Linked DNA regions of Flexivirga oryzae. Each later gene encodes a partner of the first gene's protein in a complex. Links are inferred from orthologs where the notes say so. Each region holds a gene or a part of one and is shown on either strand. Other genes may lie near its edges.

What was found.
Region 2: FHU39_RS00885 (region 1) and sucB share a complex: the UniProt entries of both Escherichia coli proteins name them as parts of the 2-oxoglutarate dehydrogenase (OGDH) complex. The link is inferred for Flexivirga oryzae from one-to-one orthologs.

The regions. Positions count from the first base shown.
Region 1 is NZ_JACHVQ010000001.1:182,004-188,571, forward strand. Bases 872-5,255 are described here. They hold FHU39_RS00885 (multifunctional oxoglutarate decarboxylase/oxoglutarate dehydrogenase thiamine pyrophosphate-binding subunit/dihydrolipoyllysine-residue succinyltransferase subunit), read right to left. Parts: upstream 4,909-5,255; coding sequence 1,072-4,908; downstream 872-1,071. Other genes in these bases: FHU39_RS00880 (hypothetical protein), read right to left, coding at 872-971. Outside these bases: FHU39_RS23910 (DUF6104 family protein), read right to left, coding at 1-24; FHU39_RS00875 (twitching motility protein PilT), read right to left, coding at 343-717; more of FHU39_RS00880, read right to left, coding at 714-871; FHU39_RS00890 (DUF4097 family beta strand repeat-containing protein), read left to right, coding at 5,331-6,179; FHU39_RS00895 (PadR family transcriptional regulator), read left to right, coding at 6,176-6,568. UniProt on the Escherichia coli protein: E1 component of the 2-oxoglutarate dehydrogenase (OGDH) complex which catalyzes the decarboxylation of 2-oxoglutarate, the first step in the conversion of 2-oxoglutarate to succinyl-CoA and CO(2).
Region 2 is NZ_JACHVQ010000001.1:2,460,072-2,465,166, reverse strand. Bases 1,381-4,291 are described here. They hold sucB (2-oxoglutarate dehydrogenase, E2 component, dihydrolipoamide succinyltransferase), read right to left. Parts: upstream 3,764-4,291; coding sequence 1,997-3,763; downstream 1,381-1,996. Other genes in these bases: lpdA (dihydrolipoyl dehydrogenase), read right to left, coding at 3,829-4,291; FHU39_RS11630 (TIGR01777 family oxidoreductase), read right to left, coding at 1,381-1,919. Outside these bases: FHU39_RS11640 (acetamidase/formamidase family protein), read left to right, coding at 1-556; FHU39_RS11635 (VOC family protein), read right to left, coding at 575-994; more of FHU39_RS11630, read right to left, coding at 1,017-1,380; more of lpdA, read right to left, coding at 4,292-5,095. UniProt on the Escherichia coli protein: E2 component of the 2-oxoglutarate dehydrogenase (OGDH) complex which catalyzes the second step in the conversion of 2-oxoglutarate to succinyl-CoA and CO(2).

The sequences.
Region 1 (6,568 bases):
GATGCCTCGGTCGGTGAAATACACGATTGCAATGTAGTCCCGCGGTCGGCCTGTGGTGCGGCGGGATCGGAGGCATGGGTCAGCCGGGAGAGACGTATGCGCTGACACTGCACGGTCGCCGAGTGGGGACGATCCAGCCCGTCCAAGCCGCCTCGGGTGCCACCCCACCGAAGAGGACCGGCCCGGTCGACCCGTCAGTCTTCGCTCACCACGAACTGCGCACCGCTGACTCAGTCGACGACTTGCTGGAGGACATGAAGGGGGGTGGTGACGGACTTCTATGTCGACACTTCAGTCGCCGGACGGATCGTGCTGGGCCACTCGCCGGCCGCGGGCGTGGCGTCACACGTCATGTATGACGATTCGCTGCCCACCTGCCGCCAGCTCGATGTCGCTCCGGTTGGAGGTGACGACTGCGTCCCCTCGTCGCAAGGCGCCCTCGGTGACCGCGAGGTCAACGGTGTCGTCGAGGCCGGAACTCGCGGCCAATACGCCGATCGCGCGGGCCCGTGACTCGACCAGTGGTTCGATCCGACAACCCTTCAGCGCTCGTGACAGATTATGCTGCGGGCCGCCGCGCCACACCTCACCGAGCACCCCTGCAGGAACTGTCGGCACGATGCCGTGGGTCAGCGCCGCGGAGTGGAGCGACCAGAGCAGCCGATCGTTCGCTTCGGCGGCGATGAGCGCGCCGGTGTCGTAGGTCAGTCCGCTCACGACGCTGCGGCCCCGCCGGTCTGCTTCGCGAGGAGCCCGTCCAGAAGGGCTTCGCCGGCGGCGCGCTCTGCAGCGGTGAGGGCGCCCGCCTCGGACTCCCACTCCGCCACTCCTTGCAGCCCCTCGCGGAGGCGCAACTGGCGCTGGGCGGCCGCCGACAACCAGGCCGAAAACGACACGCCGTCCTCCGCAGCTACCGTTTCGATCCGTCGGGCCACGTCGTCATCAAGTGATACAGATCGCTTGCTCACCATGACCCTACGGTAGCACCGATGGTATTACTGAGGTTTCCTCGCGTTGGCGACGAGACGGGCCGCACACCAAGTTGGTGTGCGGCCCTGACGGTTGCTGGTCTCAGCGGTTGAAGGACTCGCTCAGCAGTTGTTCGCGCTGCTCGTCGTGGCGCTTGTGCGAGCCGGTGGCCGGGGCCGCGGACGCCGCACGCGACACCAGCCGCAGCGGGCGGGTCTCGCCCAGCGGTGCGAGCAACTCGGGCAGGTTCAGCGCCATGAACGGCCAGGCACCCTGGTTGCGCGGCTCGTCCTGCACCCAGACGACCTCGGCGTTCGGGTACTTCGCCAGCTCGGTCGCGATCTCCTGCGCCGGGATCGGGGCGAGCTGCTCGACGCGCACGATGGCCGTCTGCTGGTCGCCGCGCTTGGTGCGCTCGGCCTCCAGGTCGTAGACGACACGCGAGGACGCCAGCAGCACCCGGGTGACCTCGGTGTTGTTCAGCTGCGCCTGGTCGGCGAGCACCGGCTGGAAGCGTCCGCTGGTGAAGTCCTCCGTGCTGGAAGTTGCGGCCTTCACCCGCAGCAGTTGCTTCGGTGTGAAGACGATCAGCGGCTTGCGCGGGCGAGCCGCTGCCTGGCGACGCAGCAGGTGGAAGTACGACGCCGGCGTCGACGGGTAGGCGACCGTCATGTTGTCCTCGGCGAACAACTGCAGGTAGCGCTCGATGCGCGCCGACGAGTGGTCGGCGCCCTGGCCCTCGTAGCCGTGGGGGAGCAGCAGCACCACGGAGGAGCGCTGCGCCCACTTCTGCTCACCGGAGCTGATGAACTCGTCGATGATCGTCTGCGCGCCGTCGGCGAAGTCGCCGAACTGCGCCTCCCACAGCACCAGCGCGTCCGGCCGCTCCACCGAGTAGCCGTACTCGAAGCCCATCGCGGCATACTCGCTCAGCAACGAGTCGTAGACCCAGAACCACGCCTGGTCCGGCGACAGGTAACGCAGCGGCGTCCACTCGTTGCCGTTGGTGTGGTCGATCAGCACCGAGTGGCGCTGCACGAACGTGCCGCGGCGGCTGTCCTGCCCGGCGAGGCGCACCGGGGTGCCCTCCATCAGCAGCGAACCGAACGCGAGCAGCTCGCCCATCGCCCAGTCGATGCCGCCGCTGGTAGTCATGTCCGCGCGCCGCTCCATCAGCTTGGCGAGCTTCGGGTGGACGGTGAAGCCGTCGGGCGGGCTCACCCACGTCTTGCCGATCCGCAGCAACTCGTCGCTGCTGATCGCGGTGTCCAGGTAGCTGCCGTCCGCCCGGGAGTCGTCCGCCTCCTGCGCCGACGGGCGCTCCAGGCCGCCGTGACCCTCGGCGTCGGTGCCGACTGAGCTGTCCGCCGCCGGTGCGGAGGCCTCCTGCTTGGCCGCCTTGGTCTCGGTGAAGACCCGCTCCAGTTGCGCCTGATAGTCCTTCAGCGCGGCCTCGGCCTCGTCCGGGGTGATGTCGCCGCGGCCGATAAGGGCCTCGGTGTAGAGCTTGCGGACGCTGCGCTTGGACTCGATTAGCTTGTACATCATCGGCTGCGTCATCGACGGGTCGTCGCCCTCGTTGTGGCCACGGCGGCGGTAGCACACCATGTCGATGACGACGTCGCGGTTGAACTTCTGGCGGTATTCGAATGCCAGCTCCGCGACACCGACGCACGCCTCCGGGTCGTCCCCGTTGACGTGGAAGATCGGCGCCTGCACCATCCGCGCGACGTCGGTGCTGTATGTCGAGCTGCGGCTCTGCGACGGCGCCGTGGTGAAGCCCACCTGGTTGTTGACCACGATGTGGATCGTGCCGCCGGTGCGGTAACCGCGCAGCTGGGACAGGTTGAGCGTCTCGGCGACAATGCCCTGGCCGGCGAACGCCGCGTCACCGTGCATCAGGATCGGCAGCACGGTGAACGCCGCACCGGCCAGGTTGATGCGGTCCTGCTTGGCGCGGGCGATGCCCTCGAGCACCGCGTCGACCGCCTCCAGGTGCGAGGGGTTGGCGGCGAGGTAGACGCTCGTGCTGTTGCCCGCGTCGGAGGTGAAGGTGCCCTCCGTGCCCAGGTGGTACTTCACGTCGCCCGAACCCTGCACCGACTTCGGCCGCGGGTTGTCCTCGAACTCCCGGAAGATCTGCCCGTAGGACTTGCCGGCGATGTTGGCCAGCACGTTGAGGCGGCCGCGGTGCGGCATACCGATGCAGACCTCGTCCATGTCGTTGTCGGCGGCCTCGGAGATGATGCGGTCGAGCATCGCGATGACCGACTCGCCGCCCTCCAGCGAGAAACGCTTCTGCCCGACATACTTCGTCTGCAGGAAGGTCTCGAACGCCTCAGCGGCGTTGAGCCGGCGCAGGATGCGCAGCTGCTCGGCGCTGGACTGCTTCTCGTAGCCCTTCTCGACCTTGCTCTGGATCCACGCCCGCTGCTCCGGGTCCTGGATGTGCATGTATTCGATGCCGATCGAGCGGCAGTAGGCGTCGCGCAGGATCCCGAGGATCTCGCGCAGCTTCAGGAACGGCTTGCCGCCGAAACCGCCGGTCGGGAAGGTGCGGTCCAGGTCCCACAGCGTCAGGCCGTGGGTGGTGACCTCGAGGTCGGTGTGCGCCCGCTGCTTGTATTCGAGCGGGTCGATGTCGGCCATCAGGTGACCGCGCACCCGGTAGGCGTGGATCAGCTCCTGGACGCGCGCCACCTTGTTGATGTCGTCGTCGTGGCCCGCCTCGATGTCCTGCACCCAGCGGATCGGCTCGTAGGGGATCTTCAGCGACTGGAAGATGTCGTCGTAGAAGCCGTCCTCGCCGAGCAGCAACTGGTGCACCACGCGCAGGAACTCGCCCGAGACGGCGCCCTGGATGACGCGGTGGTCGTAGGTCGAGGTCAGCGTGATGATCTTGCTGACGGCGTTCTTGTTGAGCGTGTCGACGCTCGCGCCCTGCCACTCGGCCGGGTATTCGAGCGCGCCGACGCCGATGATTGCCCCGGCGCCCTTCATCAGGCGCGGGATCGAGTGCACCGTGCCGATGCCGCCCGGGTTGGTGAGGCTGATCGTGGTGCCGGCGTAGTCGTCGAGGGTCAGCTTGTTGCTGCGCGCCTTGCGGACCATCTCCTCGTATGCCGCCCAGAACTGCGCGAAGTCCATCTCCTCGGCGCCCTTGACGCTGGGCACGACGAGGGTGCGCGACCCGTCTTCCTTCTGCAGGTCGATCGCCAGGCCGAAGCCGACGTGGCCGGGCTTGATGAGGGTCGGCTTGCCCTTCTCGTCCTCGCCGAGCGCGTAGTTCATCTCCGGCACCAGCTTGAGCGCCCGGATGATGGCGTAACCGATGATGTGGGTGAAGCTGACCTTGCCACCACGGCTGCGGGACAGGTGGTTGTTGATGACGATGCGGTTGTCGATCAGCAGCTTGGCCGGGACCGCGCGCACGCTGGTCGCGGTCGGGACCGTGAGGCTGGTCTCCATGTTGGAGACGATGCGGGCGGCGACGCCCTTGAGCGGCACGCTCTGGTCCTCGGCGGGGCCGACCTCCGGCACCTTCGGTGCGGACGCGTCGCGCGCGATGACCTTGCCCTCGGACAGCTCCCAGTCCTTGGGGTCGGGGCGCGGTGCCTCCTTGGGCGCCTGCCGGGCGGCGCCCTTGGGCGGCTCGGGGGCGGCGGGCGTGGCGGGGGCCGCAGGCTTGGTGGCCGGGGCGCTCTGTGCTGCGGGGGCCGCCGGTGTCGCGGCGGGGGCCGCGTCCGCCGTGGCGGGGGTGCTCGTCGTCTGGCCGTTGCCGACGGGCGTGGTGCTGGGCCGGTAATCCTCGAAGAAGCTCCACCACGCCTTGTCGACGGAGTTCTTGTCCTGTTTGTACTGCTCGTAGAGCTCGTCAACGAGCCATTCATTGGGTCCGAATGTCGCGAGGGGGTCAGGCGACTGGGATGACACGCGAATGCGCCTCTTTCGTCAAGGTCGGCACGGCCATGCTGAGGATGTCCGGCTATGCGGGTTTCAGGCGTATGACGACAGGAGTCGGCATACAGATCCAGCGTAACGTGAAGGGGCAGGTCCGCCACACCTGGTCCACGGTGTGTGCTATGGAGAATTTTCGCGGTTTTTCCGGCGTGTCGTCCGTAGACCGGTGGATGTCGTGGGTGACCGTCGGTCCGTGCCCGCAGGCGATGCTTGACCAGCATCGAATCGCGACATATCGTGTTTGACGAACACGCGATATGTCGCGAAGTGTGCACCGCGGTGGCTGAGTAAGGGTGAGGCGTTGCATTGAGTAGCCGGCGAGGAACGAGCCGGCGTATCGAAATGCACGAGCCCGCATCGAAGTCCTGCGGTCTCCAGAACGACGACGAGGAGAGAACGACATGGCGCAGCAGTGGGAGATCAGCGACCCGAAGTTGCTCGACGTGGGTGGCGAGGGCGAGCGTGTCGCCGCGCTGACCGTCGCGCTGATCGGGGGGCACGTCGACGTGGTCACCCACACCGACTCAGGTGCTGCCAGCGTGGAGGTTCAAGAGGTCGTCGGGCCGCCGCTGAAGGTCACCTGGGACGGGCACAAGCTCGAGATCAGCCACGTCAAGTCCGAGGGATCGAGCATGTGGGAGACGATCAAGGGCCTCGGCAGCGGCTCCGGACACGTGCGCGCCCGGGTGTCGGTCTCCATCCCGAACGACGCCAAGACCAGCATCAACACGGTGAATGCCGGAGCGGTCGTGAGCGGCATACATGCCAACTCCTCGCTCAACACCGTCAGCGGTGATGTGGCGGCCGACGACCTCGACGGCCGCATCGAGATCAACGGCGTGTCAGGCACGTTCGAGGGGCGCAACCTGCGTGGGCGGCTCGAGGCCAACACCGTCTCCGGGGCGATGACCGTGCATCACAGCGCCCTCGACCCGATCGAGCTGAACGGCGTCTCCGGTGACATCACGCTCGACCTGACCGACTTCCGGACGCGGGTGGAGTCCAACACGGTGTCCGGTGACGTGACGGTGCGGGTGCCGCAGGGCGGCGGCTACCGGGTGAAGGTGTCGACGATGTCCGGCGCGGCCATCGTCGACGGCATGAAGCTGGGCGGTAAGTGGCACCGCGGGGGAGAGGCGCGTGACGGCGACGAGTCGTTGCGGATCTCGGCGAACTCCATGTCCGGCGACGTCGTGGTGTTGCGGGCGGCGCCCGCGGCCGGACCGGACCTGTCCAAGGATCCGTCATGAGTCCCGTTTTTGCGCACGGTCAGCTGCGGCTCTACCTGCTCGCGCTGCTCGCCGAGGGGCCGCATCACGGCTACGAGATCATGCGCGATCTCGAGCAGCGGTTCAACGGGCTCTACACGCCCAGCGCCGGCACGGTGTATCCGCGACTGGCGAAGCTGGAGGAGGAGGGGCTGGTCCGCCGCAGCGACGACGGGCGGAAGGCGACATACACCCTCACTGACGCGGGGCGGGCCGAGGTGGAGGCGCGGCAGGACGACCTGGGCGACCTCAAGGTCGACCTCGACCGGTCGGTCAGCCAGCTCGCCGATGAGGTGCGCTCGCGGGTGAAGGGGGAGGCTGCGGACCTGCGTGCGGAGCTGAAGGCGGCTGCGCAGGAGGCGCGTCGGGCG
Region 2 (5,095 bases), 2.3 Mb from region 1 along the record:
GATGCACGGCACCGTCGGTGTCGCACCACCCCTGGGAGAGGCACGGTCGTCGCTGACTCCGGGCTCGTGGGGCGGCAACATGGACACTCCCGAGATGCGTGCCGGCACAACGTGTTACCTCGGTGTCAACGTGCCGGGAGCGCTGCTCAGCCTGGGTGACGGGCACGCGAGACAGGGCGAGGGCGAGACCTGCGGAGTCGCGGTGGAGACGGCGATGGACACGGTGTTCGCCGTCGAGCTGATCAAGGGCGTGCCGACTCCGTGGCCGCGGCTCGAGGACGACACCTTCATCATGTCGACCGGGTCGGCCCGCCCCCTGGAGGACGCCTTCCGCATCAGCCACGCCGACCTGGTGCAGTGGATCTGCGACGGGCTCGGGCTGTCACCCATGGACGCCTACCAACTCGTGTCCCAGACGGCGCTCACCCCGGTCGCGAACGTGTGCGACTCCAACTACACCGTCGTGGGCAAGGTCGCCAAGTCGCACCTGCCCGGCTTCACCGGGTATGCCGGCGTGCACGACCGGCTGCGGACGCTCGCAGCCAGCATCCGCTGAAGCGAGTGTCCCGGGTCGTCAGACTGCGAAGAGTTGCGACGGATCGCGGAATGCCTTGAATTCCAACGCGTTTCCCGAGGGGTCGAGGAAGAACATGGTCCACTGCTCACCCGGCTCGCCCTCGAACCGGGCGTACGGCTCGATGACGAAGTCGATGCCCGCTTCGACGAGCCGTGCCGCGAGCTGCCGGAAGCGCTCGACGGTCAGGACCAGGCCGAAGTGCGGCACCGGAACCTCATGGCCGTCGACCGGGTTGGTCCCGGCGACGGCGCGTCGGTGCCCGTCGACCTGGTGTCCGTCGACGTTCCAGTCGGTCCAGCGCTCATCCGACCGCCCCCGCGGGAAACCCAACACGTCCCCGTAGAAGTGCCGCGCCGCGTCGATGTCGGCCACGGGGATGGCGAGATGGAACGGCGGGAGGCTCGGCTGTTCAGTCATGCGTGCAACCTACTGCGCAGCGTCACGCGTCGTGGCCGGCGGCATACCGCATCGCGGCCGCGATGTCGGCGTGTTGCCAGGCGAAACCGGTGCGCTGGAGCACCGTGGGCGCCATCCGGGTGCTGGCGAGGGCGTCGCCCGCCAGCTCGCCCAGCACGACCCGGAGCGCCGGCCCCGGGGCGGGCACGAAGGCGGGCCGATGGAGCTCCCGGCCGAGCGCACGCATCGCGTCCCGCTGCCGGACCGCCGCGGCATCGGGGACGCAGAGGTTCACCGGGCCGGTGATCTCGGGGTGATCGATCAGATGGACCAGGGCTCGCACCTCGTCGGTGAGTGAGATCCAGGACCACCACTGCCGTCCGCTGCCCAGCGGTCCGGCCAGGCCCAGCTTGGCGAGGGGGAGCACCCGCGCCATCAGGCCGCCGTGCGGGGCGATCACCAGGCCGGTGCGGGCGAGGGCGACGGGTGCACCGGCGGCTGCCGCCGGCGCGGTCGCCGCCTCCCACGCGGCCACCAGATCGACGAGGAACCCGTGACCGGGCGTGGAGTCCTCGTCGACGAGCTCCTCGCCGCGGTCGCCGTAGTAGCCCATCGCCGAGGCGTTGACCAGGCGCACTGGGGTGTCGAGCTGCTCGACGGCGCGCGCGAGCGTGCCGGTGCTGTCGAGCCGGGAGTCGAGCAGTTCCTGCTTGTATGCCGCCGTCCACCGCTTGTCACCGATGCCCGAGCCGGACAGGTTCACGATCGCCGAAACACCCTGCAGGTCGGCCGGATCCAGCCGGCCGGACGCGGGATCCCACCGGACCTGGCCCGGACCGTCCGGTGGGCGGCGCACCAGGCGCACCACCTCGTCGCCGCGTTCCCGCAGAGCTGCGGTCAGCGTCGTGCCGATGAGACCCGACGAACCGGTGATCGCGATGCGCATGGCGTGCTCCTGATGATCTGCTCCGGTTATGCCAAACGCGCGCCATACACCGCGTTCGGCATAACCGGAGCGACGGCTCAGACCTCGAAAGCACCCTCTTCGAGGCGCGCCTTCATCGCGACGAGGAACCGAGCGGCGTCCGCGCCGTCCACGATCCGGTGGTCGTAGGACAGCGCCAGGTAGACCATCGACCGGATCGCGATCGTCTCGCCGCCGTCACCGTCGGTCACGACGACCGGACGCTTCACGACGCCGCCGGTGCCGAGGATGCCGACCTGCGGCTGGTTGATGATCGGGGTGTCGAACAGCGCACCGCGGCTACCGGTGTTGGTCAGCGTGAACGTGCCGCCGCCGAGCTCGTCCGGGGTGACCTTGTTGGTGCGTGTCCGCTCGGCGATATCGGCGATCTTGCGCGACAGCCCGGCGATGTTCAGGTCGCCCGCGTCGCGGATGACCGGCACCATCAGCCCGCGCTCGGTGTCCACCGCGATGCCGAGGTTCTCCTGCGGGTGGTAGACGATCGAGTCCTCTTCGACGCTGGCGTTCAGCTGCGGGTAGGCCTTGAGGGCCTCCACCGCCGCCAGCGCGAAGAACGGCATGAAGCTCAGCTTCACACCCTCGCGCTGCTCGAACGCCGCCTTGGAGCGTGCACGCAGTCGGGCGATCTTGGTGACGTCGACCTCGACAACGGTCGTCAGCTGGGCCGAGACCTGCAGCGACTCCACCATGCGCGCCGCGATCAGCTTCCGCATGCGGGTCATCTTTTCGGTGGTGCCGCGCTTCGCCGACACCTCGGGGACGGCGCTCGGAGCTGCCGGGCTCGCCGCCGGTGCGGCAGCGGCCGGTGCCGGAGCCGCCGCGGGTGCGGGCTCGGCCGGCTTCGCCGCGTCGAGCACGTCCTGCTTGCGGATGCGGCCACCCACCCCGGTGCCGGTGACCGAGGCGAGGTCGACGCCGTGCTCGGCCGCGAGTTTGCGGACCAGGGGAGTGACGTATGACGCCGGCTCACGGTCACCCGAAGCCGCAGCAGCCGGAGCGGCCGGCGCCGGAGCGGCGGCTGCCGGGGCAGCGGCTGCCGGGGCAGGGGCTGCGGGTGCCGGGGCTGCGGGCGCGGCCGGAGCAGGTGCGGCCGCAGGAGCCGGGGCAGCGGCTGCCGGAGCGGGCGCAGCCGGAGCGGCCTCGGCGGGCTTCGCCTCGGCAGCAGGAGCCGACCCGCCCGAGCTCTCGCCGCCGATGATCGCCAGGTCGGCGCCGACCGGAACGGTCTCGTCCTCCTGGACCAGGATCTTGGTCAGCTTGCCGGCCACCGGGGACGGCACCTCGGTGTCGACCTTGTCGGTGGAGACCTCCAGCAACGGTTCGTCGACCTCGACGTCCTCGCCCTCGGCCTTGAGCCAGCGGGTGATGGTGCCCTCGGTGACCGACTCGCCGAGCGCCGGCATGGTGATCTTCTCGCCACCGGTCACTTCGCCGCCGGAGGATGCCGGAGCCTCGGCCGCCGGTGCTGCAGCTGGCTCCGCTGCAGCAGCAGGTGCTTCGGCCTGAGCGGGCTCGGGTGCGGACTCCTGCTGGCCGCCGGACCCGGAGTCGCCGGCGGGCGCTGCCGCACCGTCGCCGATGACGGCGAGGTCGGCGCCGACCGGCACGGTCTCGTCCTCCTCGACGAGCACCTCCTGCAAGGTACCGGCGACGGGGGAGGGGATCTCGGTGTCGACCTTGTCGGTCGAGACTTCGAGCAGCGGCTCGTCGACCGCAACCTCCTCACCGACCTGCTTGAGCCATCGAGTCACGGTGCCCTCGGTCACCGACTCGCCGAGTGCGGGCATTGTCACGCGTTCAGACATGAACTCAAGTCTCCTAGATCTGATGGCTGGTGTGCAGGGTTATCTCACGCCCGGGCGTTTCTGTCTCACGCATGGGCGTGCAAGGGCTTCCCGGCGAGGGCGAGGTGTGCCTCGCCGAGAGCTTCGTTCTGGGTCGGGTGAGCGTGGATCATGCTCGCGACGTCCTCGGGCACGGCCTCCCAGCCGACGATCAGTTGCGCCTCGCCGACCTGCTCGCCCATCCGGGCGCCGATCATGTGCACGCCCACGACGGCGCCGCCCTCGGCGCGCACGACCTTGACGAACCCCTGGGTCTGCAGGATCTGGCTCTTGCCGTTGCCGCCGAGGTTGTGTTCGGCGGTCGACACCTCGCCGTACTTCTCGCGAGCGGCCGCCTCGGTGAGGCCGACCGACGCGATCTCCGGGTCGCAGTAGGTGACGCGCGGTATGCCGGACTCCTCGATCGCGATCGGCGCCTGGCCGGCGATGTCCTCGGCCACGAAGATGCCCTGGGCGAAGCCGCGGTGCGCGAGCTGCAGACCCGGCACGATGTCGCCGACGGCATACACGCCCGGGACCCCGGTCCGGCACCGCTCGTCGGTGACCACGTAACCGCGGTCGAGGGTGATGCCGGCCTCGGCATACCCGAGGTCGTCGGTGACCGGGCCGCGACCGACAGCGACGAGCAGCAGGTCGGCGGTGAGCGTGTCGCCCGACTCCAGGGTCACGGTGACCTCGTCACCGGTCTGGGTCGCCGACGCCAGTTTCGCACCGGTGAGTGCCTTGATCTTGCGCTTCCGGAAGGCCCGCTCGAGCTGCTTGGAGATCGCCTCGTCCTCGGCGGCGACCAGCCGCGGCAGCGCCTCCACGATCGTCACCTCGGATCCGAATGACGAAAAGACAGAGGCGAATTCGACGCCTATGACGCCGCCGCCGAGGACGATCACCCGGGACGGCACCTCATCGAGGGTGAGTGCCTCGTCGCTGGTGACGATGCGCCCGCCGATCTCCACCCCGGGCAGCGTCTTGGCGTAGGAGCCGGTCGCCAGCACGATGTTCTTGCCGGTCAGCACACGGTCGCCCACCGTGACCGTGGTCGGCGAGGTGAGTCGGCCGGCGCCCTCGACGAAGGTGATGTCGTGCGCCTTCACCAGGCCCTGCAGCCCCTTGTAGAGGCGGCCGATGACGCCGTCCTTGTAGGCGTGCACGCCGCCCATGTCGACCGACTCGAAGGTGGTCTTGACACCGAACCTGGCACCGTCGCGTGCGCTGTCGGCGATCTCCGCCGCATGCAGCAGGGCCTTGGTCGGGATGCAGCCGCGGTGCAGGCAGGTGCCGCCGACCTTGTCCTTC